Regions from separate parts of the Stutzerimonas sp. genome, predicted to be linked through region 2. Evidence: predicted binding sites of a transcription regulator. Region 2 holds the regulator's gene; the other holds the start of a gene.
The links. The regulator sigma-54, encoded in region 2, starts transcription at its own class of promoters, with help from an activator protein. The targets are predictions, from matches to a motif close to ANTGGCATNNANNTTGCTNT.
Positions count from the first base shown of each region.

Region 1: a site for sigma-54 is predicted at 13,606-13,625, ahead of glnA (glutamate--ammonia ligase). Genes of this name have one in related genera too.

Region 1 covers NZ_CEXBBO010000002.1:152,736-168,190, forward strand. The annotation lists gene tatB (Sec-independent protein translocase protein TatB) at 1-266, opposite strand, end outside; gene tatA (twin-arginine translocase TatA/TatE family subunit) at 273-503, opposite strand; gene AC2LD7_RS01995 (phosphoribosyl-ATP diphosphatase) at 528-860, opposite strand; gene hisI (phosphoribosyl-AMP cyclohydrolase) at 853-1,248, opposite strand; gene ubiB (ubiquinone biosynthesis regulatory protein kinase UbiB) at 1,298-2,908, opposite strand; gene AC2LD7_RS02010 (ubiquinone biosynthesis accessory factor UbiJ) at 2,905-3,528, opposite strand; gene ubiE (bifunctional demethylmenaquinone methyltransferase/2-methoxy-6-polyprenyl-1,4-benzoquinol methylase UbiE) at 3,528-4,298, opposite strand; gene AC2LD7_RS02020 (gamma-butyrobetaine hydroxylase family protein) at 4,502-4,876, opposite strand; gene hslU (ATP-dependent protease ATPase subunit HslU) at 4,965-6,308, opposite strand; gene hslV (ATP-dependent protease subunit HslV) at 6,337-6,873, opposite strand; gene trmL (tRNA (uridine(34)/cytosine(34)/5-carboxymethylaminomethyluridine(34)-2'-O)-methyltransferase TrmL) at 7,021-7,482, opposite strand; gene AC2LD7_RS02040 (hypothetical protein) at 7,481-7,924, shown strand; gene ntrC (nitrogen regulation protein NR(I)) at 8,035-9,471, opposite strand; gene glnL (nitrogen regulation protein NR(II)) at 9,468-10,550, opposite strand; gene AC2LD7_RS02055 (DUF4124 domain-containing protein) at 10,718-11,347, opposite strand; gene AC2LD7_RS02060 (DUF4124 domain-containing protein) at 11,347-11,874, opposite strand; gene glnA (glutamate--ammonia ligase) at 12,102-13,508, opposite strand; gene thiI (tRNA uracil 4-sulfurtransferase ThiI) at 13,849-15,303, shown strand.
Region 2 covers NZ_CEXBBO010000004.1:88,590-104,044, reverse strand. The annotation lists gene tldD (metalloprotease TldD) at 1-51, shown strand, start outside; gene yjgA (ribosome biogenesis factor YjgA) at 118-639, opposite strand; gene pmbA (metalloprotease PmbA) at 750-2,096, shown strand; gene AC2LD7_RS04000 (HPr family phosphocarrier protein) at 2,203-2,475, opposite strand; gene rapZ (RNase adapter RapZ) at 2,484-3,341, opposite strand; gene ptsN (PTS IIA-like nitrogen regulatory protein PtsN) at 3,476-3,940, opposite strand; gene hpf (ribosome hibernation-promoting factor, HPF/YfiA family) at 3,947-4,255, opposite strand; gene AC2LD7_RS03980 (RNA polymerase factor sigma-54) at 4,335-5,843, opposite strand; gene lptB (LPS export ABC transporter ATP-binding protein) at 5,991-6,716, opposite strand; gene lptA (lipopolysaccharide transport periplasmic protein LptA) at 6,716-7,264, opposite strand; gene lptC (LPS export ABC transporter periplasmic protein LptC) at 7,251-7,823, opposite strand; gene AC2LD7_RS03960 (KdsC family phosphatase) at 7,832-8,353, opposite strand; gene AC2LD7_RS03955 (KpsF/GutQ family sugar-phosphate isomerase) at 8,354-9,328, opposite strand; gene AC2LD7_RS03950 (ATP-binding cassette domain-containing protein) at 9,577-10,392, shown strand; gene mlaE (lipid asymmetry maintenance ABC transporter permease subunit MlaE) at 10,418-11,182, shown strand; gene mlaD (outer membrane lipid asymmetry maintenance protein MlaD) at 11,182-11,640, shown strand; gene AC2LD7_RS03935 (MlaC/ttg2D family ABC transporter substrate-binding protein) at 11,652-12,302, shown strand; gene AC2LD7_RS03930 (STAS domain-containing protein) at 12,295-12,621, shown strand; gene AC2LD7_RS03925 (phosphate-starvation-inducible protein PsiE) at 12,621-13,103, shown strand; gene AC2LD7_RS03920 (BolA family protein) at 13,198-13,437, shown strand; gene murA (UDP-N-acetylglucosamine 1-carboxyvinyltransferase) at 13,540-14,805, shown strand; gene hisG (ATP phosphoribosyltransferase) at 14,925-15,455, shown strand, end outside.

The DNA.
Region 1 (15,455 bases), on a different contig from region 2:
CTGCTACCGGTGGTTGGGAAATTCGGCATGATGCTCTGCTTCATTTCCCGCTCAAGATCGAGGATGCGCTCGTTGTGCAACTGACGGCGAATCTCGTCGGCGCCAATTTCCCGCTCGACCTCGGCCTTGATGTTGGCAAAGCTGCGCTTCGCTCGGCCGATCCACAGACCGGCGGTGCGCACCGCGCCGGGCAGGCGCTCCGGGCCCAGTACGAACAGCGATACCAGGCCGATCAGTAGCAGTTCAGTGAAGCCGATATCGAACATGGCGCCTCAGTGCTTCTTCGTCGGATCTTCGACCTTGCGGGCCTCGGCATCGATGGTATGACTCTGCTTCTCTTCGACGCTGGGCTTTTCCTCGTCGGTTCCCATGGACTTGCGGAAGCCCTTGATCGCGTCACCCAGGTCCGAGCCCAGGCCCTTGAGGCGCTTGGTTCCGAACAACATGACCACGATGAGCAGAATGATCAGGAGTTGCCAGATGCTGATTCCACCAAAACCCATGCTGCAGTACTCCGAAGTTAACTATCAGGATTGTGGACGCGCGGCTTTTTCCGCATGTCCGGAGAGACCGAAACGACGGTCCAGTTCGTCCAGTACCGCCTGTGGATGCTGGTCCAGCGCAGCCAACATCACCAGGCTGTGGAACCACAGGTCGGCAGTTTCATAAATCAGGTCGCTGGGATCGCCGCTGACGGCGGCGTCCTTGGCGGCAAGGATGGTTTCCACCGACTCCTCACCAACCTTTTCGAGAATCTTGTTCAGCCCCTTGTGATACAGGCTGGCCACGTAAGAACTGTCCGCAGCGGCGCCCTTGCGGGCTTCCAGCACCTCGGCCAGGCGGGCGAAGGTGTCACTCATGTTTATGCTCCGCATAGATGGCGTGCGGGTCTTTGAGGACCGGCTCGACAGTTTTCCAGTCACCGTTCGCGAAGACCCGGTAGAAGCAGCTTTCGCGCCCGGTGTGGCAGGCGATGCCACCGATCTGCTCGACCATCAGCACGATCACATCGGCATCGCAGTCCAGACGCAGCTCATGGAGCTTCTGTACATGCCCGGACTCCTCGCCCTTGCGCCACAGCTTGCCACGTGAACGTGACCAGTAAATGGCGCGGTTTTCCGCCGCGGTCAATGCCAGCGCTTCGCGATTCATCCAAGCCATCATCAGGATGCGCCCGGTCTGATGATCCTGGGCGATGGCCGGCACCAGGCCGTCTTCGTTCCAGTTGATTTGGTCCAGCCAGTTCATCGAATTCTCCGCTCAAGTCGCCAAGTGTGCCAGCCTCACCGACCGCTGGCTATCGGCGCACCACGATGTAGATGCCGGCGGCCAGCATCACCCAGGCTGGCCAAGTGCTTATGGCGGTAAAACTGTCGGCAGCGGCGGCCAGCGTCGCGCCACCGGCCAACAGCACGGCACCGACGAGACGCAATGGCCAGTGCCGATGATGCTCGTGCCATGGGGGCGGCGGGTTGTTCGCGTGGGGGTTGGACATGCGCTCGAGCAGCTCGCGGGTCATGCCGGCAAGGTGCGGCAGTTGCTCGATCTGCGCCTGAGCGTTCTTCAGCAATTGCTTAGGACTCATGCGCTCACGCATCCAGCGTTCCAGATATGGCTGGCCGGTGGTCCAGAGGTCCAATTCGGGGTACAGCTCGCGGCCCAGGCCTTCGATATTGAGCAAGGTTTTCTGCAGCAGCACCAGCTGCGGCTGGACTTCCATATTGAAGCGCCGGGCGACCTGAAACAGGCGCACCAGCAACTGGCCGAAGGAGATATCTTTCAGCGGCTTCTCGAAGATTGGCTCGCAGACCGTACGAATCGCCGCCTCGAATTCATTGACTTTGGTTTCCGCCGGCACCCAGCCCGAATCGATATGCAGCTGCGCGACCTTTCGGTAATCGCGTCTGAAGAAGGCCATCAGGTTACGCGCCAGATAATCCTGATCTTCCGGTGTCAGACTGCCGACGATGCCGAAATCCACCGCGATGTACTGTGGATTCCACGGCTGGTGGGTGCTGACGAAAATGTTGCCGGGGTGCATATCGGCATGGAAGAAGCTGTCACGAAAGACCTGGGTAAAGAAGATTTCGACGCCGCGCTCGGCCAGCTGCTTCATATCGGTGCGCTGCTCGGCCAGGCGGGCCATGTCGGTCACCGGCACGCCGTAGATACGCTCCATCACCAGCACCTGCGGGCGGCATAGATCCCAATAGACCTGTGGTACGTAAAGCAGCGGCGAGCCCTGGAAGTTGCGCTTGAGCTGGCTGGCGTTAGCGGCTTCGCGCAAGAGGTCGAGTTCGTCGTAGATGGTCTTGGCGTAGTCATCGACCACTTCCACCAAATGCAGGCGCCGAGCCTCGGTGGAGGCGCGCTCCGCCGTCTTGGCCAGCAGGAACAGCCAGGCGATGTCCTGGCTGATCACCGGTCGGAGATTCGGTCGTACCACCTTGACCACCACTTCTTCGCCGCTGCGCAGCTTCGCGGCATGCACCTGGGCGACCGAGGCTGAAGCCAGCGGCTTGCTGTCGAAGCGCGCGAAGACCTCGCCAACCGGTGCGCCCAGCTGCCGCTCGATCAAGGCGGTGGCAACGGCCGAGTCGAACGGCGGTACGCGATCCTGCAACATCGCCAGCTCTTCGGCGATATCCAGCGGCAGCAGGTCGCGGCGAGTCGAGAGAATCTGGCCAAACTTGATGAAGATCGGCCCCAGGCCCTCCAGAGCCAGCCGCAGACGCGCACCGCGGGACAACACGCTGCGGCGGCGCGGTAACCAGCGCCAGGGCAGCAGATAGCTGGTCGCGCGCAACCACCAGGGCATCGGCAGGTCGAGGATGATGTCGTCAAGGCGGTAGCGGATCACCACCAGCAGGATGCGGAACAGGCGGCGGGCGGCGGCGAACAGCTTCATTCGGATCGGTCTGGTTTCAGAGGGTGGGGGAGCTGCTCGACTCGAGCTTCGAGTCGGTCGAGGGCGAGCTTGAGGCGATCGAGCTCGGCAAAACGGGCTTCCGCCTCGGCCATGCCGACAAATGTTCGGGATTCTTCGCTGAGGTAGTCGGCGAAGTCCTGGCGCAGACTTTCGGCGCCTTGCCGCGCCCAGACGGTCTGCTCGCGCAAACCGGTGCTGAGCAACTGTGTACCGACCGGACCCAGCCAGCGCGAGACTTCGTATTCCCAGTCCAGTTCGAGATCCTGCAGTACCTCGGCGAAGCTCATCAGCAGAGCGCTGTCGCCCTCGATCTCGACATCCGGCCCGTGCAGGATCGCGGTCTTGTTGCGGCTGGTGACCAGCCGCAACAGGCTCGCTGCGGAGGTGCGCAAGCGGCAATCCGGCTCGCTGCCCCAGTTCTCGGCTAGCCGCAACCCCTCGCCATCGGCGAGAACGAACAGACGCCAGGCTGGCACCGTGCAGTCGATCTCGATGATTCGGCCGCTCAACCGGGCCAGGCGCGGAAGGGCGGTCGGGTCCAGGCGCAGCACGCGATTGAGGCCGCGCTCGGCGCCGGCCAGCAGGGCAGCGCGCAGCATCAGGGTTTGATGCCGCGGTGCAGGGCGACGATGCCGCCGGTCATGTTGTGATAGGTAACGCGCTCGAAACCGGCATCGGCCATCATGCCCTTGAGGGTTTCCTGATCCGGGTGCATGCGGATCGACTCGGCCAGATAGCGGTAGCTCTCCGAATCGTTGGTGATCAGCTTGCCCATCATCGGCAACAGGCTGAACGAATACGCATCGTAGGCTTTGGAGAACAGCTGATTGGTGGGCTTGGAGAATTCCAACACCAGCAGCCGGCCGCCGGGCTTGAGCACCCGCAGCATGGAGGCGATGGCGTCTTCTTTGTGCGTCACGTTGCGCAGGCCGAAGGCGATGGTCACTACGTCGAAATGATTGTCGGGGAAGGGCAGCTTCTCCGCGTCGGCCTGGACAAACTTCACGTTGCCAGCCACGCCCTTGTCGAGCAGGCGGTCACGACCGACCTTGAGCATCGAGGCGTTGATGTCGGCCAGGACCACCTCGCCGGTCGGGCCGACGATGCGTGAGAACTGACGGGCTAGATCACCCGTGCCACCCGCGATGTCCAGTACCCGATTGCCGTGGCGCACGCCGGACAGCTCGATGGTGAAGCGCTTCCAGAGGCGATGCACGCCGCCGGACATCAGGTCGTTCATCAGGTCGTACTTAGCGGCTACAGAATGGAATACCTCGGCCACCTTTTGCGCTTTCTCGCTCTCCGGCACGTCTTTGTAGCCGAAGTGGGTAGTGGGCTCTGCGTCACGCTCTTTGCGGGGATCGGTCATGTCACTGTCACCGGAAGAATGTGCCGGCATTCTAAACCTAAAAAGCAGCGGCAGGCTTCAAGCTGCAGGCGACAGGTAAAGCTTAAAAGCGGCGGCAGCGGCAGCAAGTAGGGATGTCGCTTTTTACATCCGCCTTGTCTCCGCTCGGTGGAGCGCCACCCGGTGAAGCTTGATCCACCTTACGAGCCGAGAAGTTTGCAGCGTTAAAGCATCAACTTGACCGGCGAGATATCCGGGTCGCGGGACTTGCCGGCTTTCGCCAACTCGGCGAGGTACTCATCCCACAGCTGTTGTTGGTTGCTCGACAGCTGGTAGAGGTAGTCCCAGGTATACAGGCCGCTGTCGTGGCCATCGCTGAAGATCAGCTTGAGCGCGTATTGCCCGGCCGGTTCCACGCCTTCCAGCGCGACGTTGATCTTGCCGGTCTGCAGGATCGGATTGCCGTGGCCCTGCACTTCGGCCGACGGCGAATGCACGCGCAGAAATTCGGCGGACAGAACGTAGCGCTGCTCAGCGCCATATTCCAGCTCCAGGGTTTTCGAAGCTTTGTGCAGTTTGATCGCGGTGGGGATGCGCATAGGAAAGAACCGAAGAAGAGGCGGGAGGCCGGAGGCTGAACGAGGGGACGCTTTATCGTCCAACCTTCAGCCTCTAGCCTCAGCCGGTTTAAAGAATATACCGCGACAGATCTTCGTCTTCGGCGAGCTCGCCGAGGTGGCTGTTGACGTAGTCTGTGTCAATGCGGATCGGCTCGCCGTTCTGCTGGCCAGCCAGGTCGCCGGCGCTGAACGAGACTTCCTCCAGCAGACGCTCCAGCAGCGTGTGCAAGCGTCGCGCACCGATGTTCTCGGTCTTCTCGTTAACCTGCCAGGCGATCTGAGCGAGACGCTTGATGCCCTCGGAAGTGAATTCTATGGCCAGACCTTCGGTCTTCAGCAGCTCGCGATATTGCTCGGTGAGCGAGGCGTGCGGCTCGGTGAGGATGCGCTCGAAGTCCTCCGGTGACAGCGCCTTGAGCTCGACGCGGATCGGCAGGCGGCCCTGCAATTCCGGCACCAGATCGCTGGGCTTGGACAGATGGAAGGCACCGCTGGCGATGAACAGAATGTGGTCGGTTTTGACCATGCCCAGCTTGGTATTCACCGTGCTGCCTTCGATCAGCGGCAGCAGGTCACGCTGCACGCCTTCACGGGAGACATCGGCGCCGCTGGTATTGCCGCGCTTGGCGACCTTGTCGATCTCGTCGATGAAGACGATGCCGTTCTGCTCGACGGCCTCCAGCGCGCGGCCCTTGAGTTCCTCTTCATTGACCAGACGGGCGGCTTCCTCATCGCGGACCAGCTTGAGCGCGTCTTTGATTTTCAGCTTGCGGCTCTTCTTCTTGCCCTTGCCCATGTTGGAGAAGAGGTTCTGCAGCTGATTGGTCATCTCCTCCATGCCGGGCGGGGCCATGATTTCCACACCGCCTGGGTTTTCCGCCACTTCGATATCGATCTCCTTGTCGTCCAGCTGACCTTCACGCAGGCGTTTGCGGAACAGTTGGCGAGTGTTGGAATCGGTGCTTTGTATCGGCTCTTCACTGAAACCGACCGGGCGGGCCTGAGGCAGTAGCGCATCGAGGATGCGTTCTTCGGCGGCATCTTCGGCGCGGTGGCGCATCTTGCCGACTTCCTGCTCGCGCAGCATTTTCAGCGCCGCGTCAGCCAAATCGCGAATAATCGATTCAACATCGCGACCCACATAACCGACTTCCGTAAATTTCGTCGCCTCCACCTTGATAAAGGGTGCGTTGGCCAGCTTGGCCAGGCGACGAGCGATTTCGGTTTTACCGACCCCGGTCGGGCCGATCATCAGAATGTTTTTCGGGGTCACTTCCGGGCGCAGCTCGGCGGAGAGCTGCATGCGCCGCCAGCGGTTGCGCAGAGCGATGGCGACGGCACGCTTGGCGTCGTCCTGGCCGATGATATGGCGGTTGAGTTCGTGGACGATCTCGCGGGGCGTCATGGACATGGTGCGGTACTCCGGGGCTCGAGGGCGATCAGATCGCGCTCTCCAGCTCCTCAATGGTGAGATTCTGGTTGGTGAAGACACAGATGCTGCCGGCGATGTTCAGAGCCGTTTCGGCGATATCCTGAGCGGACATGCTGTCGTCACCTTTCTGCATCAATGCCATGGCGGCGGCCTGGGCGAAACCGCCGCCGGAGCCCATGGCGATCAGGTCGTTTTCCGGCTGAACCACGTCGCCGTTGCCGGTGATGATCAGCGAGGCGTCCTTGTTGGCCACGGCGAGCATGGCTTCCAGACGGCTGAGCGAACGGTCGGTACGCCAATCCTTGGCCAACTCGACGGCGGCCCGGACAAGATGGCCCTGGTGTTTTTCCAGCTGGCCCTCGAAGCGCTCGAAAAGAGTGAAGGCATCGGCTGTGGCACCGGCAAAGCCGGCCAGTACCTGACCGTGATAGAGCCGCCGGACCTTCTTGGCGTTGCCTTTCATGACGGTATTGCCGAGGGAAACCTGGCCGTCGCCACCCATGACGACTTTGCCGTTGCGGCGCACTGAAACGATGGTGGTCAAAGGAAAATCTCCACGCAGCGGGGCGATGAATGCCCGAATGCGCTTGATATGGGGGACGCTACCACGCATTTCAACCGGCGTTCTGGATTCGCTGCCATGGCGTCGCGTATGGCACCAGTCGGTGCCGACTCGTTGAGCGGGAGACGCTTACTGCAGAGCGAAATCCAGCTGTCGCCAAGCCTCGTAAACGGCGATCGCGACGGTGTTTGATAGGTTCAGGCTGCGACTGTCGGGGCGCATCGGCAGGCGCAGACGTTGCTCATTGGGCAGCGCGTCGCGAATCTCCGGCGGCAGGCCGCGGCTTTCCGGGCCGAAGAGAAAGGCATCGCCGCGCTGGAATTGCACCTGATGGAAGGGCTGCGAACCTTTGGTGGTGAAAGCGAAGACACGTGGCTGGCCAATGCTCTGCAAGCAGCTGTCGAGATCGGCGTGGCGCTTGAGCGGCGCATATTCGTGATAATCCAGGCCGGCGCGGCGTAGGCGCTTGTCATCCAGCTCGAAGCCCAGTGGCTCGATCAAATGCAGGCTGCAACCGGCATTGGCGCAGAGCCTGATAATGTTGCCGGTATTCGGCGGAATTTCCGGTTGGAAAAGGATCACATGGAACATGCGCGTCACCGACTCTGAAAACGACCGGCATTCTACTGCGATGGACGATCCGCTACCTCGCCTACGTCGGCGCTTTTTCGGCTCGCTGGTATTGATCGGGCTGTTGGTCGGCGTGATGATCGGCCGTGTTACCACGCCGGGGCCAGTGCAGTTGCTGCGTGTCGAACCGACTGTTGATGGCTTGCAGCTCTGGTTCGATCGCGAGCCGGAACTCTACAGCCAGGACGTGAATGGAGCGGTGGGCATGCTGTTTCAGGCGCAGGGTAACGCGCAGAAGGGGCAGATCACCGTTTCGGGAGTGCGCAGCAGCTGGCGCGTGCAGACGACCGAGAAGGGCTTGCTGTTGCACTTCGTCGCCACTCGGCCGTTGGTGGCCGAGTGGGACGGTGAAAAGTTCGAAGGGAGCTGGCGACTGAACATAAGAGTTAGGCCGCGCGATTGATCGCGGCAATCCTGGCTCGGAATCCGCTCAGCCCGCGAGAAAAAGCCGGCGGGTTGCACCGCCCTACGTGGCTCGCCCAGCCTCCGTTCTTTCCTCGGGCCTTCTAGGTTTTAGCTTTCCTCACCGTCCTCATCATCACCGCCGTCAACGCCCATTCCAAGTTCCTTGATCTTGCGCGTCAGCGTGTTGCGTCCCCAGCCGAGCAGCAGCGCGGCATCGCGGCGACGTCCGGCGGTGTGCTTGAGGGCAGTCTCGATCATGATTCGCTCGAACGCCGGTACCGCCTCGTCGAGCAGGTTCGATTGACCGCGTGCCAGCGCGATATCGGCCCAATGGCGCAGTGCCTGTTCCCAGTTATTGGCCGGCATGGCGTCGGCGGGCTGGTTAAGCAGTTCCGGTGGCAGATCGCTGACATGCACTTCGCGGCCTGAGGCCATGACGGTGATCCAGCGGCAGGTGTTTTCCAGCTGACGCACGTTGCCCGGCCAGGGCAGGTTTTTCAGATATTCCTCGGTTTCGCTCTTGAGCAGCTTGGTTTCGACCGAAAGCTCCTGCGCAGCGCTGGCGAGAAAGTGCCCGGCCAGTGCAGGGATGTCTTCGCGTCGATCCGACAGACGCGGTATGTGAATGCGGATGACGTTCAGGCGGTGGAACAGGTCTTCGCGAAACTTGCCGGCCTGCACCAGGGTTTCCAAGTCCTGGTGCGTCGCGGCGATGATGCGCACATCGACCTTCACTGGCGTGTGGCCGCCGACCCGGTAGAACTCACCGTCGGCCAGCACGCGCAGCAGACGGGTCTGGGTGTCGGCGGGCATGTCGCCGATCTCATCGAGGAATAGCGTGCCGCCGTCGGCCTGCTCGAAACGGCCGCGGCGCTGGTTCGCGGCACCGGTAAAGGCGCCTTTCTCATGGCCGAACAGCTCGGATTCCATCAGGTCCTTGGGGATCGCTGCCATGTTCAACGCGATGAACGGCGAAGCCACCCGCGGGCTGTGACGGTGCAGGGCATGCGCCACCAGTTCCTTACCGGTGCCGGATTCCCCATTGATCAGCACGGTAATGTTGGAATGGCTGAGGCGGCCGATGGCGCGGAACACCTCCTGCATTGCAGGTGCCTCGCCGATTATTTCAGGCGTGTGGTGTTGGTTGGCCGGCGCCTGCAGGTTCTGCTGTTCCTGGGCATGTTGGTTGGCGCGTTTGACCAAGGACACGGCGTCGTCGACATCGAACGGCTTGGGTAGATACTCGAATGCACCGCCCTGGTAAGAGGCCACCGCGCTATCGAGGTCCGAATGGGCGGTCATGATGATCACCGGCAAGCGCGGGTACAGCCCGCGAATCTGCGCCAGCAAATCCAGGCCGCTGGTGCCGGGCATGCGGATGTCGGAAATGATCACATCCGGCTGCTGACGTGAAAGCCGGGCAAGCACGCCATCGGCACTGTCGAAACTCTGCGTGGCCATGCCCTCCTGTTGCAGAGCCTTTTCCAATACCCAGCGGATGGAGCGGTCGTCATCGACGATCCAGACGTTTTCGCTTCGGCTCATGCTGATGGGGCTCCTTGTTCCAGCGGCAGGAAGATGGAGAACGCGGTGTGGCCGGGGTGGCTCTCGCACTCGATCAAGCCCTGGTGCTGGCTGATGATGTTCTGGGTGATAGCCAAGCCGAGACCCGTTCCGTCCGGGCGGCCGCTGACCATCGGGTAAAAAAGCGTGTTCTGCAGTTCGCTGGGTATGCCCGGTCCGTTGTCGATGATTTCGATCCGGGTGACCAGGCGATGGCGGATATGGCCGATGGTGAACTGGCGCAGGGTGCGGGTACGCAGAGTCAGGCGACTAAGGCCCAGTTCGCTCTGGCCGGCGAGCGCCTGCATGGCGTTGCGCATGATATTGAGCACCGCCTGAATCATCTGTTCACGGTCCATCAGGACTTCGGGAATGCTTGGATCATAATCGCGCACCAAAATGAGGCTGCCCTGACATTCGGCCTCGATCAGGCTGGCAACGTGTTCAAGCACCTCGTGGATATTGGTCATCGACAGGGACGGCAGTTTGTTCGAGCCGAGCATTCGGTCGACCAGATTCCGCAGACGGTCGGCCTCCTCGATGATCACCTCGGTGTAATCCTTGAGGTGCTCTTCGGGCAGCTCGCGGGACAACAGCTGCGCAGCGCCGCGAATGCCGCCGAGCGGGTTCTTGATCTCGTGAGCGAGACCGCGCACCAACATCTTGGTGGTTTCGTGTGTGGACAGTTGCGCCTCTTCCTTGGTGATGCGCAACAATCTATCCCGCGGTAAAACCTCCAGCAGCAGCATGGTTTCCTGGCGAGTTAGAACGGGCGTTACCGCGTAGTCGACCGTTAGCGCCTGGCCGCTGGCAGGGGTCAGCGTTGCTTCGCGCTTGGTGAAGGGATGTGCCTGTTCGACGGCCTGGCGCAGAGCAGCCAGCGCTTCGGGCGATTCGGTGAAAAGCTCGCTAATGAATTGACCATGGCTGCGCTGGCCGCTCACGGCGAGCAACATTTCAGCAGCTGGATTCATGTATTCCAGGCGCAAGCGGGAATTGAGCAGCAAGGTTGCGGTGGTCAGGTTCTCGATCAGCAGGCGCTGTAGGGCTTCGTTGATCATGGCTGTCTGCATCCGGTATGTAAGACGGGAAATGCAAGAAGCAAACCAAGGCGCTCCTTTTCGGCGCGGCGCCGTGCGCTCTGGCGCTCCAGAGCGGGGCGTAGCGGAAAACGAGTGAAGCGGATCAGGTTGGTCCGGCTTGTGCACCATTCAGGTGCATAGGATGGTCACAGAAAGGGCACGAAAGGAATATCTTTCTTTTCCTTAGGCTTGTCTTTCAGGGGGCATTCAGGGCGAACGCCGTAATCGTTCTTCTTGCATGGGTTGACCATTCGCCGCTGCGCAAGCGAGGTGCGCATCATATGGAAAGTGCTCGGTGCGCTGCCTTGCAATACTTTCCCGTCCGCATCGATAACTTCCACGATCAGTTGGTGGCTGCCGCGATCGATGTTGTTTAGTGCGAATGTCGAGTCACTGCTATTCGGGGTGATCGGGCCACCGTCGAGCAATAATCGATACTGATGGCCGAACAGCAAGGCGGGATCGCTCGTCACGCTGACGATCAGCTCGCCGGCGTTGTTGCGAACGGTGGCGTCGGGTTCGGGCTGGACGATATCGAGCAGCTGATAGGCGGGCGCTGGCTCGCGCAAAACCTCCCGTGCTGCGGCAGGTTGCGCCACCGGCTGAGCGGGCATGCTGTTGATGGACCTGGGGTCGACGGTTTCGACCGCCTGCCCGCCGGGGCGGTCAGTGAAAACGCGATTGCCTTCAGCGTCTATATAGGTATAAATCCCGGCGCTGGCCGGCAGTGCGAGCGCCAATAGCAGGCCAAACAGGCTGAGCCTGGGCGCCGCCATCATGGTCGGGCCGGGCTGGAGGTATGGATCCGCTGCACAGTGAATTGTTCGCCGGTGCGCTGCAGTACCTGACCATTACTGAGCACTTCGATTTCCAGCAGGTGGGTTCCGCGATCGACGTTGTTCAGTTGCAAGGTGGCGGCCCTGCTCGGTTCCGCTAGTGGATTACCGTCGAGCAGAAAGCGAATCTGGTGGCCTTGCTGCAGTGGCGGGTCGAGCTGGGCGTTGACCACGAAGGTACCGTTATTGGCACGTAGCGCCTGTTCATCGGGAATCCCACCGATGGACAGGCTGCGGTATGGCTGCCGTTGTTGACGGCTGTCCTCTTCGTTCTCCATCGGTGGTGGTGGTTCCGGTGTGCGGATATCGACCGTGTTGGCGGGCGGCAACTCGACCCTGTCCGCCGCGACACCGTCTGGCGGCTGGTTGGTGAACACCGTGTTGCCGTTATCGTCGGTGTACTTGTAAATCTGTGCCAGGGCCGGGGCCGTAGCGATCAAAAGCAGGCTGAACAATGCAATGCGCATGGGAAGCTCCGCGGATAGGATGCCGGGAGCGTTGCACCGCTCGGGCTTGCAAGCAAGTTTGTTCGGTGTGAATTGGGAGCGGCAGCAAATGAGGGGCATGGACTTGAGCTCACAGGCCGCTGGTTGCTGCTTTTATTCGGGGCCACAAAAACAAACCCCGCCAGAAGGCGGGGTTCATTGGCTACAAGACCTTCCTGAGGGCAGGCCTTGTGGTCACGCGGACCGGATTAGACGCTGTAGTACAGGTCGTATTCCAGCGGGTGTACGAAGGTGCGGACCTTGATTTCTTCCTCGCTCTTCAGCTCGAGGTAGGCATCGATGAAGTCATCGCTGAACACGCCGCCCTTGGTCAGGAATGCGCGACCCTTGTCGAGTTCTTCCAATGCTTCCTTCAGGCTGCCGCAAACCTGCGGGATCAGCTTGCCTTCTTCCGGCGGCAGATCGTAGAGGTTCTTGTCAGCCGCATCGCCAGGGTGAATCTTGTTCTGGATGCCGTCCAGGCCAGCCATCAGCAGTGCGGCGAAGCACAGGTAAGGGTTGGCAGCTGGGTCCGGGAAACGCGCTTCGATACGACGGGCTTTCGGACTGGACACGTACGGAATACGGATCGAGGCGGAACGGTTGCGGGCCGAGTAGGCCAGCATGACCGGTGCTTCGAAGCCCGGGACCAGACGCTTGTAAGAGTTGGTCGACGGGTTGGTGAAGCCGTTCAACGCTTTGCCGTGCTTGATGATGCCGCCGATGAAGTACAGCGCGGTATCGGACAGGCCGGCATAGCCTTCGCCGGAGAAGGTGTTCTTGCCGTCTTTGGAGATCGACATGTGCACGTGCATGCCCGAGCCGTTGTCGCCATACAGCGGCTTCGGCATAAAGGTCGCGGTCTTGCCGTAGGCATCAGCCACGTTGTGCACGCAGTACTTCAGGGTTTGAACTTCGTCAGCCTTGGCAACCAGCGTGTTGAACTTGACGCCGATTTCGTTCTGGCCGGCAGTCGCCACTTCGTGGTGGTGAACTTCGATGACCAAGCCCATCTCTTCCATGGCGTTACACATGGCAGTACGGATTTCGTGGTCGTGATCGCACGGCGGAACCGGGAAGTAACCGCCTTTGACGGCAGGACGATGGCCCTTGTTGCCGCCTTCGACGTCCTGGTCGGTCATCCAGGAACCTTGCTCGGAGTAGATCTTGAACATCGAGCCGGAGATATCCGACTTGAACTTCACTTCGTCGAAGATGAAGAATTCAGGCTCCGGACCGACGAATACGGTGTCGCCGATGCCGGTGGACTTGAGGAACTCCTCGGCGCGCTTGGCGATCGAGCGCGGGTCGCGATCGTAGCCCTGCATGGTGCTCGGCTCGACGATATCGCAGACCAGAATCAGGGTCGGCTCTTCAGTGAAGGGATCCAGCACGGCTGTATCATCGACCGGCATCAGAATCATGTCGGAGGCTTCGATGCCTTTCCAGCCATGAATGGAAGAGCCGTCGAACATTTTGCCGTGCTCGAAGAAATCTTCGTCATGGGCGTCACGGGCCGGAATGGTCACGTGATGCTGCTTGCCCTTGGTGTCGGTGAAGCGCAGATCAATCCACTTCACATCGTAATCTTTGATCAGTTGAAGCGACTTCGACATGGTGCTCTCCAAGTGGTGGAAGCGTTGACAGGTTGCTTCCGAAATCGGGGGTGAAGTCCAGCGGCGGATATTCCGCGATGGCGACCTGCCTCACAAGGGAGCAAATTGCATGCCAGTGCTCCTTGTTGGGTCTGGGCGCGCCGGTGTGCGGGTTTACAGGCGCTAAAAGGATGGAAGGCGTCTATCGACCTAACTGAACGCATCAAGTTAGTGCGTTGCTTTGTTGCTGCGACCCAATTTGGTGCGCAATGGTGCGCTCAGATAAAAGCGCCTAAATGTTGATCAATTTCCGCTATACTCCGCCCCCCTCTTTTTACGCCATGTCGGCGCGCGCGTTTTCATGAAGCTGATCGTCAAGGTTTTCCCCGAAATCACCATCAAGAGCCCACCGGTACGCAAGGGCTTCATTCGCCAGTTGGCGAAGAACATCCGTACCGTGTTGCGCGACCTCGATCCCGATCTGCGGGTGGAAGGAGTGTGGGACAACGTCGAGGTGGAAACCGCACACAGCGAGCCGAAGCTGCTGCGCGAGATGATCGAGCGCCTGCGCTGCACGCCGGGCATCGCCCATTGCCTGGAAGTACATGAGTACCCGCTGGGCGATCTCGACGATATTGTCGCGAAGTGCAAGGCACATTTCACCGACCGGCTGGCCGGAAAGATTTTCGCCGTGCGCTGCAAGCGCGCCGGCAAGCACCCGTTCAGCTCCATGGATGTCGAGCGTCATGTCGGCAGCCAGCTGCGCCAGCAATGCGGTGCCGCCGGGATTTCGCTGAAAGCGCCGGAAATCGAGGTGCGGATGGAAATCCGCGACCAGCGTTTGTTCATCATCCACGCCCAGCACGATGGCATTGGTGGCTATCCGCTGGGTGCGTTGGAGCAGACGCTGGTGCTGATGTCCGGCGGCTTCGATTCCACCGTGGCGGCCTACCAGATGATGCGCCGCGGGCTGATGACCCATTTTTGCTTCTTCAATCTCGGCGGTCGTGCCCACGAGCTGGGGGTGATGGAAGTCGCCCACTATTTATGGAAGAAGTACGGCAGCTCGCACCGCGTGCTGTTTATCAGCGTGCCGTTCGAGGAAGTGGTTGGCGAGATTCTCGAGAAAGTCGACAACAGCCAGATGGGCGTAGTGCTCAAGCGCATGATGCTACGCGCCTCGACGCAGATCGCCGAGCGCCTGCACATCGATGCACTGGTCACCGGCGAGGCGATATCCCAGGTTTCCAGCCAGACGCTGCCGAACCTGTCAGTCATCGATTCGGCCACCGACATGCTGGTGCTGCGGCCGCTGGTCGCCAGTCACAAGCAAGACATCATCGATACCGCGTTCGAGATCGGTACCGCCGAGTTCGCCAAGAACATGCCCGAATACTGCGGCGTGATCTCGGTGAACCCGACCACCAAGGCCAAGCGCTACCGTATCGAGCACGAAGAGAAGCAGTTCGACATGGCGATCCTCGAGCGTGCCCTGACCAACGCGCGGCAGGTTCCCATCGATCGTGTGATCGACGAACTGGGTCAGGATCTGCAGATAGAAGAAGTCGTCGAGGCGAGCGCTGGTCAGGTGATTATCGACATCCGTCACCCCGATCTTGCCGAAGACGAACCTCTGGAACTGCAGGGCATCGAAGTGCAAACGCTGCCGTTTTATGCGCTCAACAACCGATTCAAGGAACTGGATGTGAACCGCCAGTACCTGCTGTATTGCGATAAAGGTGTCATGAGCCGCCTGCATGCTCATCATTTATTGAGCGAGGGGCATGCCAATGTGCGCGTTTATCGTCCGAGCTAAACAGCCCGGCCTGCTGGGCGGCAGTATCCGCCACCGCCCTCCCGACCTGTAGCGGCCATACGGGGTGTTGCCCCGACCAACCGGATTTCGCCACTGGCGAATCGATCGAACTCCAGCTTCCGGCCTTCAGCTTGAAGCTTTTACAGAGAAAC
Region 2 (15,455 bases):
CAGCCGACCCTGAAGATCGACGGAATTACGGTCGGAGGGACGGGTGCGTAAAGCGGCTGCAGGCCGGCACGGTGGGCGCTTTGCCTGCCGCCTGAAGCTTGTAGCCTGAAGCTGCTTTCAACGCAGTCCGCGCTGTGTCTCGTCCAGCCCGCGGATGTATTTGAAAATTTTGCGGCTGGCCGCTGGCGGCTTGTTCCGCGCTGCTTCGTGCTGGGCATGGCGAATCAGGCTGCGTAGCTGTTGGCGGTCGGTTTCGGGGAATTCGGTAACGAAGGCTTCGAGGGTTTCGTCGTTGCCGGCGATCAGGCGGTCGCGCCAGCGTTCCAATGCATGGAAGCGTTCGTTGTATTGGCGAGTGGATGCGTCGAGTTGGTCGACCAGGGCCAGGATGCCTTCGATGTCCTGATCACGCATTAGTTTGCCGATGTATTGCAGGTGGCGTTTGCGCGCGATATTCGCGGTGTGCTTCGGCGCATCGGCCAGCGCCTTGCGTAACGCATCGGTGAGCGGCAGGCGATCGAGCACGTCGGACTTGAATGTGGTGAGGCGCTCACCCAGGTCCTGGAGTGCGTGCAGCTCACGCTTTACCTGGGTTTTGCTTTTTTCCTCGAAGTCGTCGAGATCGGAAATATCAGACATGGGGCTGGTCCAGTAGGAAATGCCGCCATGATAACAGCAGCCTTGCGGTGGAGCTCCAAGCTGAGCTCTGCAGGCTGCGACTTGATCGAATCAGTGGTTTGGAGTGTTTTATGAGTGAAGTAGAGGGGATTGGTCCGCACGCATTGCCCGGGCTGCGCGAAAAAGTTGCGCGGATCATCGAAGAGGCCAGCCGACAGGGCGCCAGTGCCTGCGAGGTTTCCGTCTCGATGGAGCAGGGTCTGTCTACCACGGTCCGCCAGCGGGAAGTGGAGACGGTCGAATTCAACCGCGATCAAGGCTTCGGCATCACACTGTACGTCGGGCAACGCAAAGGGTCGGCGAGTACTACGGGCGCCGGCGACGAGGCGATTCGCGAAACCGTGGCGGCGGCCCTGGCGATCGCCAAGCATGCTTCGGAGGACGAGTTCGCAGGGCTCGCCGACCCTGCTCTGATGGCGAAGGACACACCGAATCTGGAGCTCTATCATCCTTGGGACATAGCCCCAGATGAGGCCATCGAGCTGGCGCTCAGTTGTGAGGCGGCCGCGTTCGCCACCGACGGGCGTATCCTCAATGCCGACGGTACCAGTCTGAGTACTCATCAGGGTTGCCGCGGCTATGGCAACAGCAACGGTTTCATCGGTGCCTACTGCAGCACTCGCCACAGCCTTAGTAGTGTGATGATCGCCGAGGCCGAGGGGCAAATGCAGCGCGACTATCACTATGATGTCAGCCGTGTCGCCGGTGATCTGGCCTCAGCCGAGTCGATCGGCCGTCGCGCCGCAGAACGTGCCGTTCGCCGCCTCGGCGCTCGTCCCGTGCCGACCTGCGATGTCCCTGTTCTGTTTTCTTCAGAGTTGGCGACTGGTCTGTTCGGTCATTTTCTCGCCGCGATTTCCGGCGGTAATCTTTATCGCAAGTCCTCCTACCTGGAGGACGCGCTGGGACAGACGCTGTTCCCCGAGTGGCTGAGCCTGGACGAGCGTCCCCACTTGCTGCGCGGGCTGGCCAGCTCGGCTTATGACGGCGATGGTCTGGCAACCTATGCCAAGCCGTTCGTCGAGAATGGCAAGCTCTTGTCCTATGTGTTGGGAACCTACTCCGGACGCAAACTCGGGATGCCCAGCACGGCCAATGCCGGCGGTGTGCATAACCTCTTCGTATCCCACGGCGACGAGGATCAGGCGGCACTGATCCGCCGCATGGGGCGCGGGCTATTGGTCACCGAGTTGATGGGGCAAGGGCTGAATCTGGTCACAGGCGACTATTCGCGCGGCGCTGGCGGTTTCTGGGTCGAAAACGGGGAAATCCAGTTCCCGGTCCAGGAAGTCACGATTGCCGGCACCCTGCGCGATATGTTCCGGCAGATCGTCGCGGTAGGCTGCGATGTCGAAACACGCAGCAGCATCCATACCGGCTCGGTGCTGATCGAGCGAATGAAGGTAGCGGGAAGCTGAAAAGACGATAACAGCGCTGTAGGTTGGAAAGCTGGACGGAAAAGACGCTAAGTTTGAAAGGGTTTGGCCGGGCTTGACACTGTTTTGCTTCCAGCTTCCAGCTGCTCTATTCGCCTTCCTCGAAAAAATCTTCGATCAGTGCGATCAGCGCATCGATCGCCTCCTGCTCCTGTTCGCCGTTGGCGTGCAGGTGCAGGATGGTGCCTTTGCTCGCAGCGAGCATCATCACCGCCATGATGCTCTTGCCATCGATCAAACTGGCAGGGCAGCGCCCGACGCGGACATCGCAGGGGAACTGGTTGGCGACACCAACGAATTTGGCTGCCGCACGGGCATGCAGGCCCAGTTTGTTGATGATAGTGATTTCGCAAGACGGCATATGCATTCCTAAGCCAGGTCGCGGTGGCGTACCTGAACGTTCTTCAGGGTCTCGCGCAGTGCCTGGCCGAGTCGCTCCGCCAGATAGACCGAGCGGTGGTGCCCGCCGGTACAGCCGATGGCAACGGTAACGTAGGCGCGATTGCTGGCGGCGAACCGCGGCAGCCATTTGTTCAGATAGGCGAAGATGTCCTGGAACATCTCTTCAACATCGGCCTGCATAGAGAGGTAGTCGACGACAGGCTGGTCCAGTCCGGAAAAATCGCGCAGCTCGGCTTTCCAGTACGGATTGGGTAGGCATCGCACATCGAATACCAGGTCGGCATCTACCGGCATGCCGCGCTTAAAGCCAAAGGACTCGAAGAGGAACGCCGTGCCCGGTTCAGGCTTGTTCAGCAGACGCAGTTTCAGCGTGTCTCGCAATTGGTAGAGGTTGAGGTTCGTCGTATCGAGTTTCAAGTCGGCATGATCGATGATGGGAGCAAGCAACAGCTCCTCGTCATGGATGGCCTCGGCCAGCGAGCGGTTTTCGTTGGTCAGCGGGTGCCTTCGCCGAGTTTCCGAGAAGCGCTTGAGCAACGTCTCGTCCGCCGCATCCAGATACAAAACATCGCACTGAATGTGCCGCGCGCGGACCTCATCGAGCAGTTCGGGAAAGCGCTTCAGCTGGCTTGGTAAATTGCGCGCATCGATAGAGACAGCGACCTGCGGATGCAACAGTTCGGTATGCAGCAACGCTCGCTCCGCCAGCTCTGGAAGTAGCCCGGCGGGAAGGTTGTCGATGCAGTAAAAGCCGTTGTCCTCAAGCACATTGAGCGCCGTGCTCTTGCCTGACCCGGAGCGGCCACTGACGATGATCAGGCGCATTGCGGAGCGAGGTTCGACAGGGTGCGGACTCGAACGCACGAGCCGTGCTGCATACGCTGCTGGGTTGGGAGTTGGCAGGTTACGGACACGTCTCTTTCCTCACTTTGCGCGGGGCGATCGGCCATGCCGTTGCGCTAACTACCGCTCTGAATATCGACGACGGTCTGATACAGGTCCTGTCCGGTGGCGGCTCTGCGCAGGCGTTCACGCACTTCCTCACGGTCCAGCATGCTGGCGATCTGGCGAAGCAGTTCGAGGTGTTCGTCGGTCGCGGCTTCCGGTACCAGCAGTACGAATAGCAAATCGACCGGTGCACCGTCGATGGCGTCGAAGTCAACCGGTGCGTCGAGCCGCAGCACCGCGCTGAGCGGCGACACGCAGCCGGGCATGCGACAGTGCGGGATGGCGATGCCGTTGCCGAAGCCGGTAGAGCCGAGCTTTTCGCGGGCAATGAGGCTTTCGAAGATGGTCTGGGAATCAAGGTCTGGAAGGTCTTGGCCAATTACTTTGGCGATCTGTTCCAGGACGCGTTTCTTACTGCCACCCGATACGTTCACCAAGGAACGTCCGGGGGTCAGGATATTTTCGATTCGGATCATGATGGGTCAGCGAGCGAGGGCACCCTGGTTATGGTCGAGCTGTTTTTCTTTGTGCTTGATGAGCTGCCGGTCGAGCTTGTCGGCAAGCAGGTCTATGGAGGCGTACATGTCTTCATGTTCTGCGTTGGCGACGACTTCGCGCCCGGCAACGTGCAGCGTGGCTTCGGCTTTCTGTCTGAGTTTCTCGACCTGCAGAATCACCTGGACGGCAATGATGCGATCGAAATGTCTTTCCAGGCGCTCGAATTTCTCCTCGACGTAGTCACGCAGGGCTTCTGTGATTTCCAGGTGAAGGCCAGTGATGTTGACTTGCATACTGCATCTCCTTTTTGCCACGTGCGAATTGACGGGCTGCGCGCCCGTCACCGGAAGAGATCGACCAGGTCGCCTGGCATTACAACAACCGCTTACGCTCACTGGACGGCGCGATACCCAATGATTCGCGGTACTTGGCGACGGTGCGGCGTGCAACTTGAATACCCTGTGCCTCCAGTAAACCAGCGATCTTGCTGTCGCTCAATGGCTTTTTCGGGTTTTCCGCCGCCACCAGCTTCTTGATGATCGCGCGGATGGCGGTGGACGAGCATTCGCCGCCTTCGGCCGTGCTGACGTGGCTGGAGAAGAAATATTTCAGCTCGTAGATGCCGCGCGGTGTATGCATGTATTTTTGCGTGGTGACCCGCGAGATCGTCGACTCATGCATGCCCACCGCTTCGGCAATGTCGTGCAGCACCAGCGGTTTCATGGCTTCATCGCCGTGATCGAGGAAGCCGCGCTGGTGTTCGACGATCTGCGTGGCGACCTTCATCAGCGTCTCGTTGCGGCTGAGCAGGCTTTTGATGAACCAGCGCGCTTCCTGCAATTGGTTGCGCATGAAGGTGTTATCGGCGCTGGAGTCGGCTCGTTTGACGAAGCCTGCGTATTGGGCATTCACCCGCAGGCGCGGCATCGCATCCTGATTCAGCTCGACCAGCCAGCGCTCGTTGTGCTTGCGCACGATTACGTCGGGCACGACGTATTCCGGCTCGCTCGCTTCGATTTGCGAGCCGGGACGCGGATTGAGCGTCTGGATTAGATCGACCACTTGGCGGAGCTCGTCTTCCTTGAGCTTCATGCGGCGCATCAGCAGGCTGTAGTCGCGGCTGCCGAGTATCTCCAGCTGATCGCTTACCAAACGTATCGCTTTGCCCAGCCAAGGCGTTCGCTCGGGTAGTTGGCGCAGCTGCAGTAGCAGGCATTCGCGCAAATCGCGCGCCCCGATGCCGGCGGGCTCGAACTGCTGGATGCGGCGCAGCACGACTTCGATTTCATCGAGTTCAATTTCCAGCTCGGGATCGAACGACTCGAGTACTTCTTCGAGGGTTTCGTCGAGGTAACCCTGCGGGTTGATGCAATCGATCAGCGTTGCGGCGATGAGACGGTCGGTATCGCTCATCGGGGCGAGATTGAGCTGCCAGAGCAGATGGCTCTGCAGGCTTTCACCGATGGACGTGCGGGTGGTGAAGTCCCACTCGTCGTCGTCATTGCTGGGCAGGCTGCTGGCGCTGGTCTGGTAGATGTCTTCCCAGGCGGTGTCCACCGGCAGCTCATTGGGAATACGATCGCCCCAATCGCCTTCCTCGAGGTTTTCCACCGTATTGATGGGCTCTTCGAAGTGATTGTCCGGCGTGTCCTGCTCGGTCGAGGTGCTTTCAGGTTTCTTCTCGATCGACTCGGCCATCGGATCGGAGTTATCGAAGTCGTCTCCATCCTCCTCGCGCTCGAGCATGGGATTGGAGTCCAGCGCCTCCTGTATCTCCTGCTGGAGATCGAGCGTGGATAACTGGAGCAACCGTATGGCTTGTTGCAGCTGCGGTGTCATCGTCAGCTGCTGGCCCATCTTCAGGACTAGCGATGGTTTCATGGCAGAGGACTTCGAACCTTATTTGCCGGCGCAACCGCGCCTGTTCCGATTTCACTGGCGCTGTGCACGCCCGCTATAAGCAAATTATATGCCTGCCAACGAAGCCTTTGCCTAGTCCCGTGCGACGGTGTGAGCGGAAAAATCACATCAGAGACGGAATTCGTGTCCGAGGTAAACTTCCTTGACCAACTGGTTGGCCAGGATCGTCTCCGCGTCACCCTCGGCGATCAGTTGGCCATCGTTGACGATGTAAGCGGTCTCGCAGATGTCTAGCGTCTCGCGCACGTTGTGATCGGTGATGAGTACGCCGATGCCCTTGGCCTTGAGGTGATGAATGATTTGCTTGATGTCGCCGACCGAGATCGGGTCGACGCCGGCGAAGGGCTCGTCGAGGAGGATGAACTTGGGAGCGGTGGCGAGTGCGCGGGCAATCTCCACGCGGCGCCGTTCACCACCGGACAGGCTCATGCCGAGACTGTCACGGATGTGGTTGATGTGGAACTCCTGCAGCAGGCTTTCCAGCGCCTGCTGGCGACCGCTGCGATCCAGGTCCTTGCGGGTTTCGAGAATCGCCATGATGTTGTCGGATACCGACAGTTTGCGAAAGATCGACGCTTCTTGTGGCAGATAGCCGATGCCGGCGCGGGCACGGCCATGCATGGGGAGGTGGGTGACATCCTGCTCGTCGATCAGCACGCGACCCTGATCGGCTTTTACCAGCCCGACGATCATATAGAAGCAGGTGGTCTTGCCGGCGCCGTTCGGTCCAAGCAAACCGACAATCTGACCACTCTCGATGGACAGGCTTACATCACGCACGACCTGACGGCTTTTGTAGCTTTTTGCCAGGTGCTGGGCTTTGAGAATCGCCATTACTCGGTCTGCTCCGCTGCCGGCTGGTCTTTGTTGCGCGGCTGGATGACCATGTCCACGCGAGGACGCGGGGTGGTTACGTCGGTATTGGTGGCTCGGCCGGCGTTGACGATCTGACGCTGGGTGTCATAGACGATCTTCTCGCCTTCGAAGGTGTTGCCTTCCTGAACGACTTTCGCCTGATCGATCAGGACGATGCGCTCATTCGCTGCGAAATACTGGATGGTCAGGCCGTAAGCCTTGACGATTTCCTTGTCCACCGCTGGCTTCTGCTCGTAATAGGCAGGCTTGCCGATGGAGGTGAAAACCTCGACATCGCCATTCTTGTTTTGCGTAATGGTCACGGTATTGCCAGTGATCTTCATGGTGCCTTGGGTAATGACCACATCGCCGCGATACACGGCAACGCCCTGTCGATCGTCTAATTCCGCGGTGTCGGCCTGGACGCGGATCGGCTGGTTGCGGTCTTCAGGAAGCGCATGGGCATTCGAGCCGAACAGAAAAATGCTCAAGCCGAGCAGGAAGGGGAAAGTCTTAACGCAGCTCATGCTGGCCTCTTACGTTGGATAGCAGGAGCATCCTGCCTTCATTCAGATACGCTTTCATGCCCGTGGCGGTGGTCACACCGTTTGCGGCGACGATTCTAACGGGTTGGCGGGTCTCGGCATAATCCTTCTCGGGGAGCACCGTCATTCGGCTGGTGGTGATGACGGTTGGACGCCCCTTGGCATCGTTGCGTTCGATCCTGACGTTATCGATCAGCTCCACTTCCTCACCCTGTGGGCCGACTTCGCCGCGCTCGCTGGTCACGTGCCATGGCAACTCGGTGCCGCGATAAGAATGCAAGTCGGGTCGGGTCAGGAGGCTCACGTCGCTGGCCTTGACGTGCTCAACTTTCTCCGCAGACAGTTCGTAGTTACGCTTGCCATCCGGTTGGTACTGGACGGTTCTGGAGTTGGTTACGTAAAAGTCGATCGGCGATTCCTCACCTGTGGCCGCAGTCGGTTCCTGCATGAAACTCTCGGGGCGAATGTTCCAATAGCCGATCGCGACGAGAAATAGCGCAATCAACAGCAGGATGGCAGGGAAACGGATTCTGCTCAGCATTGAAACCTCTAGAGATAGGCGGCCTGAGCGGCTTCGAGGCTGCCTTGGGCACGCATGATCAGTTCGCAGAACTCTCGAGCAGCGCCCTCGCCGCCGCGGGCGCTGGTGACTCCGTGAGCGTGCTGGCGAACAAAGGCATCGGCACTGGCGACGGCCATGCCCAGGCCCACCCGGCGGATTACCGGCAGGTCTGGCAGATCGTCACCCAGATAGGCGACTTCAGCGTAGCCGATTCCGAGTTCGGCGAGCAGCTCATCGAGGACCACCAACTTGTCCTCGCGTCCCTGATAGAGATGCTGGATGCCCAGATTCTGTGCACGGCGTTCGACCACAGGTGTCTTGCGGCCGCTGATTATCGCGGTGCTCACCCCAGAGTTGATCAGCATCTTGATGCCGTGGCCGTCGAGTGTGTTAAAGGTCTTGAACTCGCTGCCATCGACCAGGAAGTACAGCTTGCCATCCGTCAGCACACCGTCGACGTCGAAAATGGCCAGGCGAATATTGCGGGCGCGTCGCAGTAAATCGTTCATTTACATCACTCCTGCGCGCAACAGATCATGCATGTTGAGCGCGCCGACGGGATGGTCATTATCGTCGACCACTACCAGCGCACTGATCTTGCTGTCTTCCATGATTTTCAGGGCTTCGGCAGCAAGCATGTCAGCGTTGGCTGTCTTGCCGTGGAGGGTCATCACCTGATCGATATTGGTCTGGCGTACATCGATGCCTTTATCCAAAGTGCGACGCAGGTCGCCGTCGGTGAATACCCCGGCCAGGCTGCCGTCGTCCTCGATGACCACGGTCATGCCGAGACCTTTCTGGGTCATCTCCAGCAGTGCGTCGCGTAGCGAAGTACCCCGGTTGACCTGAGGCAGGCGGTCACCTGAGTGCATCACGTGTTCGACTTTGAGCAGCAGGCGTCGGCCAAGCGCGCCGCCAGGGTGCGAAAAGGCGAAATCTTCCGCGGTGAAGCCGCGCGCTTCCAGAAGGGCGATCGCCAATGCATCGCCGAGTACTAGGCTGACGGTGGTCGAGGATGTGGGTGCCAGGTTCAGCGGGCAGGCTTCAATGGCGACGCTGGCGTCGATATTGACCGCTGCTGCCTTGGCGAGCACCGAATCGGGGTTGCCGGTCATGCTGATCAGCGTAATGCCGAGGCGTTTGATCAGCGGCAGCAGTGTCACGATTTCGTTGGTGGTACCCGAGTTGGACAGAGCGAGGACGACGTCGTCGCGGGTAATCATGCCCATGTCGCCATGGCTGGCTTCGGCCGGATGAACGAAGAATGCGGTGGTCCCGGTGCTGGCGAGCGTGGCGGCGATCTTGTTGCCGATATGGCCCGACTTGCCCATGCCGACCACGACGACGCGCCCCTTGCAGCCGAGGATAAGCTCGCAAGCCTTGACGAATTGATCGTCGATGCGTGTTTTGAGTTCTTCGACCGCCTCTATCTCCATGTGGATAGTGCGCTGGGCAGTCTCGATCAGCTGGCTGCTTTGGCTCATGGTCACATCGTTGCCTGAATGAAAACGCGGGATTATAGCGGCAATCCGATCGCTACTCACCGAAAAGCTACAGTGGGTACGAACCTGAACTCTGGCTGGGAGTGGCACTCTCGCTCATGCGCCGACACAGTCGCGTGTTGGGGAGGCCGACAGCGCGGTGCTATAGTTCGCCGCCGAAAACGGTCGCGCGAAGTAACTCCGGAACACTGGGGGGCGTCTGATTCGCAGACTGTAGCCAAGGAGAGCCAATGAGCGCCGCCAACGCTAACGCCGTCGAGCTGAAGGGTGTCACCTTCAAGCGCGGGGAGCGGAGCATTTTCAACAACGTCGATATTGTCATACCGCAGGGCAAAGTGACGGCCATCATGGGGCCGTCCGGCTGCGGCAAGACGACACTGTTGCGCTTGATCGCGGCCCAGCTCAAGCCGGCCAGCGGCGAGGTGTGGGTGGCGGGAACCAATCTGCCGACCCTGTCGCGTCGGGAGCTGTTCGATATGCGCAAGCAGATGGGCGTACTGTTTCAAAGCGGTGCGCTGTTCACCGATCTCGATGTCTTTGAAAACGTCGCCTTTCCGTTGCGCGTGCATACCAAACTGCCAGAAGAGATGATTCGCGACATCGTTCTGATGAAGCTCCAGGCGGTAGGCCTGCGGGGTGCGATCGAGCTGATGCCTGATGAGTTATCTGGCGGGATGAAACGTCGTGTGGCCCTGGCGCGCGCCATTGCGCTGGATCCGCAGATTCTCATGTACGACGAACCCTTCGCTGGCCAGGACCCTATCGCCATGGGTGTTCTGGTGCAATTGATTCGCCTGCTCAACGATGCGCTGGGTATCACCAGTATCGTGGTTTCTCACGATCTGGCCGAAACCGCCAGCATCGCCGATTACATTTATGTGGTCGGTGATGGCCAAGTGCTCGGGCAGGGTACGCCTGCCGAGCTTCGCGAGTCGGCCAACCCACGGATCCAGCAGTTCATGAGAGGCGCGGCAGACGGTCCGGTGCCTTTCCATTTTCCTGCACCGGCCTATGCCGACGACCTGTTGCGAGGCTCCGGTGCGTAAGCGTTCCTTGATCGAACGAGTCCGTATGCTCGGTGAAGCCGGCATGAATGTGGTCGCCGCGCAGGGCCGTGCGACGCTGTTCCTGTTCCACGCCCTGTTCGGCCCTAGTGGCTTGAGCAATCGTTTTTCCCTGCTGATCAGGCAGTTGTACTCGGTTGGCGTGCTGTCGCTGGCAATCGTGGTGGTGTCGGGAATATTCATCGGGATGGTGTTGGCGCTGCAGGGCTACAGCATTCTCAGCAGCTATGGCTCCGAACAGGCGGTGGGACAGATGGTGGCCCTCACGCTGCTGCGCGAGCTGGGGCCGGTGGTCACCGCACTGCTGTTCGCCGGGCGCGCCGGTTCGGCACTGGCTGCTGAGATCGGAAATATGAAATCCACCGAGCAATTGTCCAGCCTGGAAATGATCGGCGTCGATCCGCTGAAGTACATCATTGCGCCGCGGCTATGGGCCGGTTTCATCTCGCTGCCGTTGCTGACCGTGATTTTCAATGTGGTCGGTATCTGGGGCGGTGCGATGGTTGCGGTGGACTGGCTTGGCGTTTACGAAGGCTCTTTCTGGGCCAATATGCAGAACAGCGTCACCTTTACCTCGGATGTACTCAATGGAGTATTCAAGAGCATGGTATTCGCTGTGGTAGTCACTTGGATCGCGGTTTTCCAGGGCTACGATTGCGAGCCGACCTCCGAGGGGATCAGCCGCGCCACTACCCGAACCGTGGTCTACGCCTCGCTGGCGGTACTCGGCCTCGACTTTATTCTGACCGCGTTGATGTTTGGAGATTTTTGATGCGTATCCGCACCCTGGAAATCGGTGTTGGCCTGTTCCTTCTGGCGGGCGTGCTGGCTTTGCTGTTGCTATCGCTGCGGGTCAGCGGGCTGAATGCCGCCAGTACTGACACCTATAAGCTTTACGCCTATTTCGACAATATTGCCGGTCTCAGTGTCAGATCCAAGGTCACCATGGCCGGCGTGACCATCGGTAAAGTGACCGCAATCGACCTGGACCGCGAGAGCTATACCGGACGTGTCACGCTGGAAGTGCAGAAGGATGTCGATATCCTGCCGACCGACTCCACCGCCTCGATTCTGACCGCCGGGCTGCTGGGCGAGAAATATGTAGGCATTAGCGTGGGTGGCGAAGAAGAGACACTGGGCGACGGCGATACCATTCGTGATACCCAGTCATCGCTGGTGCTGGAAGACCTGATCGGCAAATTTCTACTCAATTCCGTAAATAAAGAGTGAGGAGTATTCATATGATGACTGCCCTGCGTCGCGGCTTGCTGGTATTGCTCGCTGCCCTGCCTCTGCTGGTTCAGGCGGCCCCGAGCGCCCACGAAGTGATCCAGCGGACCACAGATGAACTGCTCGCCGACCTCAAGACCAACAAGGAGCAATACCGTCAGGATCCGAATGCCTTCTACGACTCGCTCAACGACATTCTCGGCTCGGCAGTGGATGCCGAGGGTATTTCCCGCAGCATCATGACGGTGAAATACTCACGCAGCGCCAGCCCTGAGCAAATGAAGCGCTTTCAGGAGAACTTCAAGCGTAGCCTCATGCAGTTCTACGGCAACGCCCTGCTGGAGTACAACAATCAGCAGATCCGAGTGCTGCCAGCGAGCGGCAAGCAGGATCCGGAGCGCACCAGCGTCGGTATGGAAGTGACGGGTCGCCAGGGCGAGATCTATCCGGTCTCCTACACCATGGTCAATCACAACGGTGAGTGGCTGGTTCGCAATGTAATCATCAACGGCATCAACATTGGCAAGCTGTTCCGCGACCAGTTCGCCGACGCCATGCAGAAAAACAATGGTGATCTGGATAAGACCATCGATGGCTGGGCCGAAGTGGTCGCGCGGGCCAAGGACACCGAAGCCGGTCAGCAGGCGGCGGGCGATGAGTGACGGGCGCGTCGAAAGGGGGGCTGGCGGCGAGCTGCGGCTCTCCGGCGTGCTCGATTACCAGTCCGGCCCGGCTTTGCGCCGCGACGGGCAGGCATTGATTCGTGCGATTAAAAGCGAACGGCTGCTGATCGATTGCTCGTCAGTGGAAAAATCCAGCAGCGTCGGGCTTTCCCTGCTGCTGGCTTTTACTCGCGATGCAATCGGGTCGGGTCGAGAGGTGGCTATCGTCGGTATGCCCAGCGATATGCATGAAATCGCCAGGGTGTCTGGCCTGCTGGATGTACTTTCGTTGGCAGACGAAACACAGGAAGCGGACTGATGCTATTGCGCTGGGCGGAATCAATGCGCGGCAAAGTTCACGCAGTGGCCGAGTCGCTGGGAAACCTCCTGGTCGAAACTTTTCATTATCTGTCGCTGTTCGCTATCGGTGCGGTCACTGCCTGGGCGGGGCTGGTGGCGTTTCTGGGCATGATCGAGAAAGGCAGCATCAGCGTCGATGACATCCTGCTGCTGTTCATCTATCTAGAACTCGGTGCAATGGTTGGGATTTATTTCAAGACCAACCATATGCCCGTGCGCTTCCTTATTTACGTAGCTATTACCGCGCTGACTCGTTTGCTGATCTCGGATGTTTCGCATCATCATCGTCCGGACATGGGTGTGGTCTATATTTCCGGAGCCATCCTGCTGCTAGCGGTGGCGATACTGGTCGTTCGCTTTGCCTCGTCGAAATTCCCAGCGGTAGCTGCCGGCAACCGGCATCAGCGTCCGCGCGACAGCGAGGCGGAAACGCTCGAGTGAGCTTCGTCAGCCCGTGCGGGTTCGGGGTTCGCAGCCTTCGGGCTTTTTTGTATGATGGCCGGCCGCGCGCGTCCGGCGCCGATCGAGGTTGAACATGCAGGCTGTAGAAGTTAAAAATTTTCTGGAAGAGAAGCTTCCGGGTGCTCAGGTGGAAGTCGAGGGCGAAGGCTGCAACTTCCAGCTGAACGTGATCAGCGATGAGTTGGCCGGCTTGAGCCCGGTCAAGCGCCAACAGCAAATTTATGCTCATCTGAATCCTTGGATCGGCGACGGTAGCATCCACGCCGTCACCATGAAGTTCTTCAGCCGTGCTGACTGGCTTGCGCGTAGCTGATTGCCGGTCACGATAGACATATTCCAGCCAGTGCGCAGTCCTTGAACCCGCGTACGGCTCCTCTTCGACAGTGCTTCGAGCCTGCGGGTTACGGGAACATTCATGGATAAATTGATCATTACCGGCGGTGCCCGCCTCAATGGCGAGATTCGCATCTCCGGTGCCAAGAACTCGGCCCTGCCCATTCTGGCGGCTACCTTGCTTGCCGATACCCCGGTAACCGTCTGCAACCTGCCGCACCTGCATGACATCACCACTATGATCGAATTGTTCGGTCGCATGGGCGTGCAACCGGTCATCGATGAAAAACTCAGCGTTGAAGTCGACGCCAGCAGTATTCAGACGCTGGTCGCACCCTATGAGCTGGTTAAGACCATGCGTGCTTCGATTCTGGTGCTAGGCCCCATGGTCGCGCGCTTCGGTGAAGCAGAAGTCGCGCTGCCAGGTGGCTGCGCCATCGGCTCGCGTCCGGTGGACCTGCACATTCGCGGCCTGGAAGCGATGGGTGCACAGATTGATGTCGAGGGCGGCTACATCAAGGCCAAGGCGCCGGCTGGCGGCTTGCGCGGCGCCCATTTCTTCTTCGATATCGTCAGCGTGACCGGTACCGAGAACATCATGATGGCCGCGGCGCTGGCGAACGGCCGCAGCGTATTGGAAAACGCCGCGCGTGAGCCAGAAGTGGTCGACCTGGCCAACTTCCTCAACGCCATGGGCGCGCAGATTTCCGGTGCCGGCACCGACACGATCACCATCGACGGCGTGAAGCGCCTCGGCGGCGGGCGCTACAGCGTAATGCCGGACCGCATCGAGACGGGCACCTACCTGGTGGCCGCTGCCGCAACCGGTGGTCGCGTGAAGCTCAAGGATACCGATGCCACGCTGCTCGAGGCGGTACTGCACAAACTCGAGGAAGCGGGTGCCCATATCGATACCGGCAGCAACTGGATCGAGCTGGATATGAAGGGCAACCGGCCGAAAGCGGTCAACGTCCGTACGGCGCCGTATCCGGCATTTCCCACCGACATGCAGGCGCAGTTCATCGCCATGAACGCCGTCGCCGAAGGCACCGGCACGGTCATCGAGACGGTGTTCGAAAACCGCTTCATGCACGTGTACGAAATGAACCGCATGGGCTCGCAGATACTCGTCGAAGGCAATACCGCCATCGTTACCGGTGTATCGAAGCTCAAAGGTGCGCCCGTCATGGCGACCGACCTGCGCGCCTCGGCGAGCCTGGTCATCGCCGGTCTGGTGGCCGAGGGCGATACGCTGATCGACCGCATCTACCACATCGATCGGGGCTACGAGTGCATCGAGGAAAAACTGCAGCTGCTGGGCGCCAAGATCCGCCGCGTGCCGGGCTAATCCAAACCATGTCGGGGTCGCCCGCTTATGGGCGGCGACACCCGGTCGGGTGGGTCGACTCGGCTCGCCCATGCCTGTGTCACGGCCGCCATCAATAGGCTTCAAGGAACAAACCGTCCATGCTCACCATCGCCCTTTCCAAAGGCCGCATTCTTGACGACACCCTGCCGTTGCTCGCCGCGGCCGGTATCGTCCCCACCGAGAACCCGGAAAAGAGCCGCAAGCTGATCATTCCGACTACGCAGGATGATGTGCGCTTGCTGATCGTCCGCGCCACTGACGTGCCGACCTATGTCGAGCACGGCGCGGCGGATCTTGGTGTGGCGGGCAAGGACGTATTGATGGAATACGGTGGGCAGGGCCTGTACGAGCCGCTGGATCTGAAAATCGCCAACTGCAAGCTGATGACAGCGGGGCGGGTCGGTGCAGCAGAGCCCAAGGGCCGGCTGCGCGTAGCGACCAAGTTCGTCAACGTCGCCAAGCGCTACTACGCCGAGCAGGGCCGCCAGGTCGATATCATCAAACTCTACGGCTCGATGGAGCTCGCGCCTCTGGTAGGGCTTGCTGACAAAATCATCGACGTCGTCGACACCGGCAACACGTTGCGTGCCAATGGCCTGGAGCCGCAGGAACTGATCGCCATGATCAGC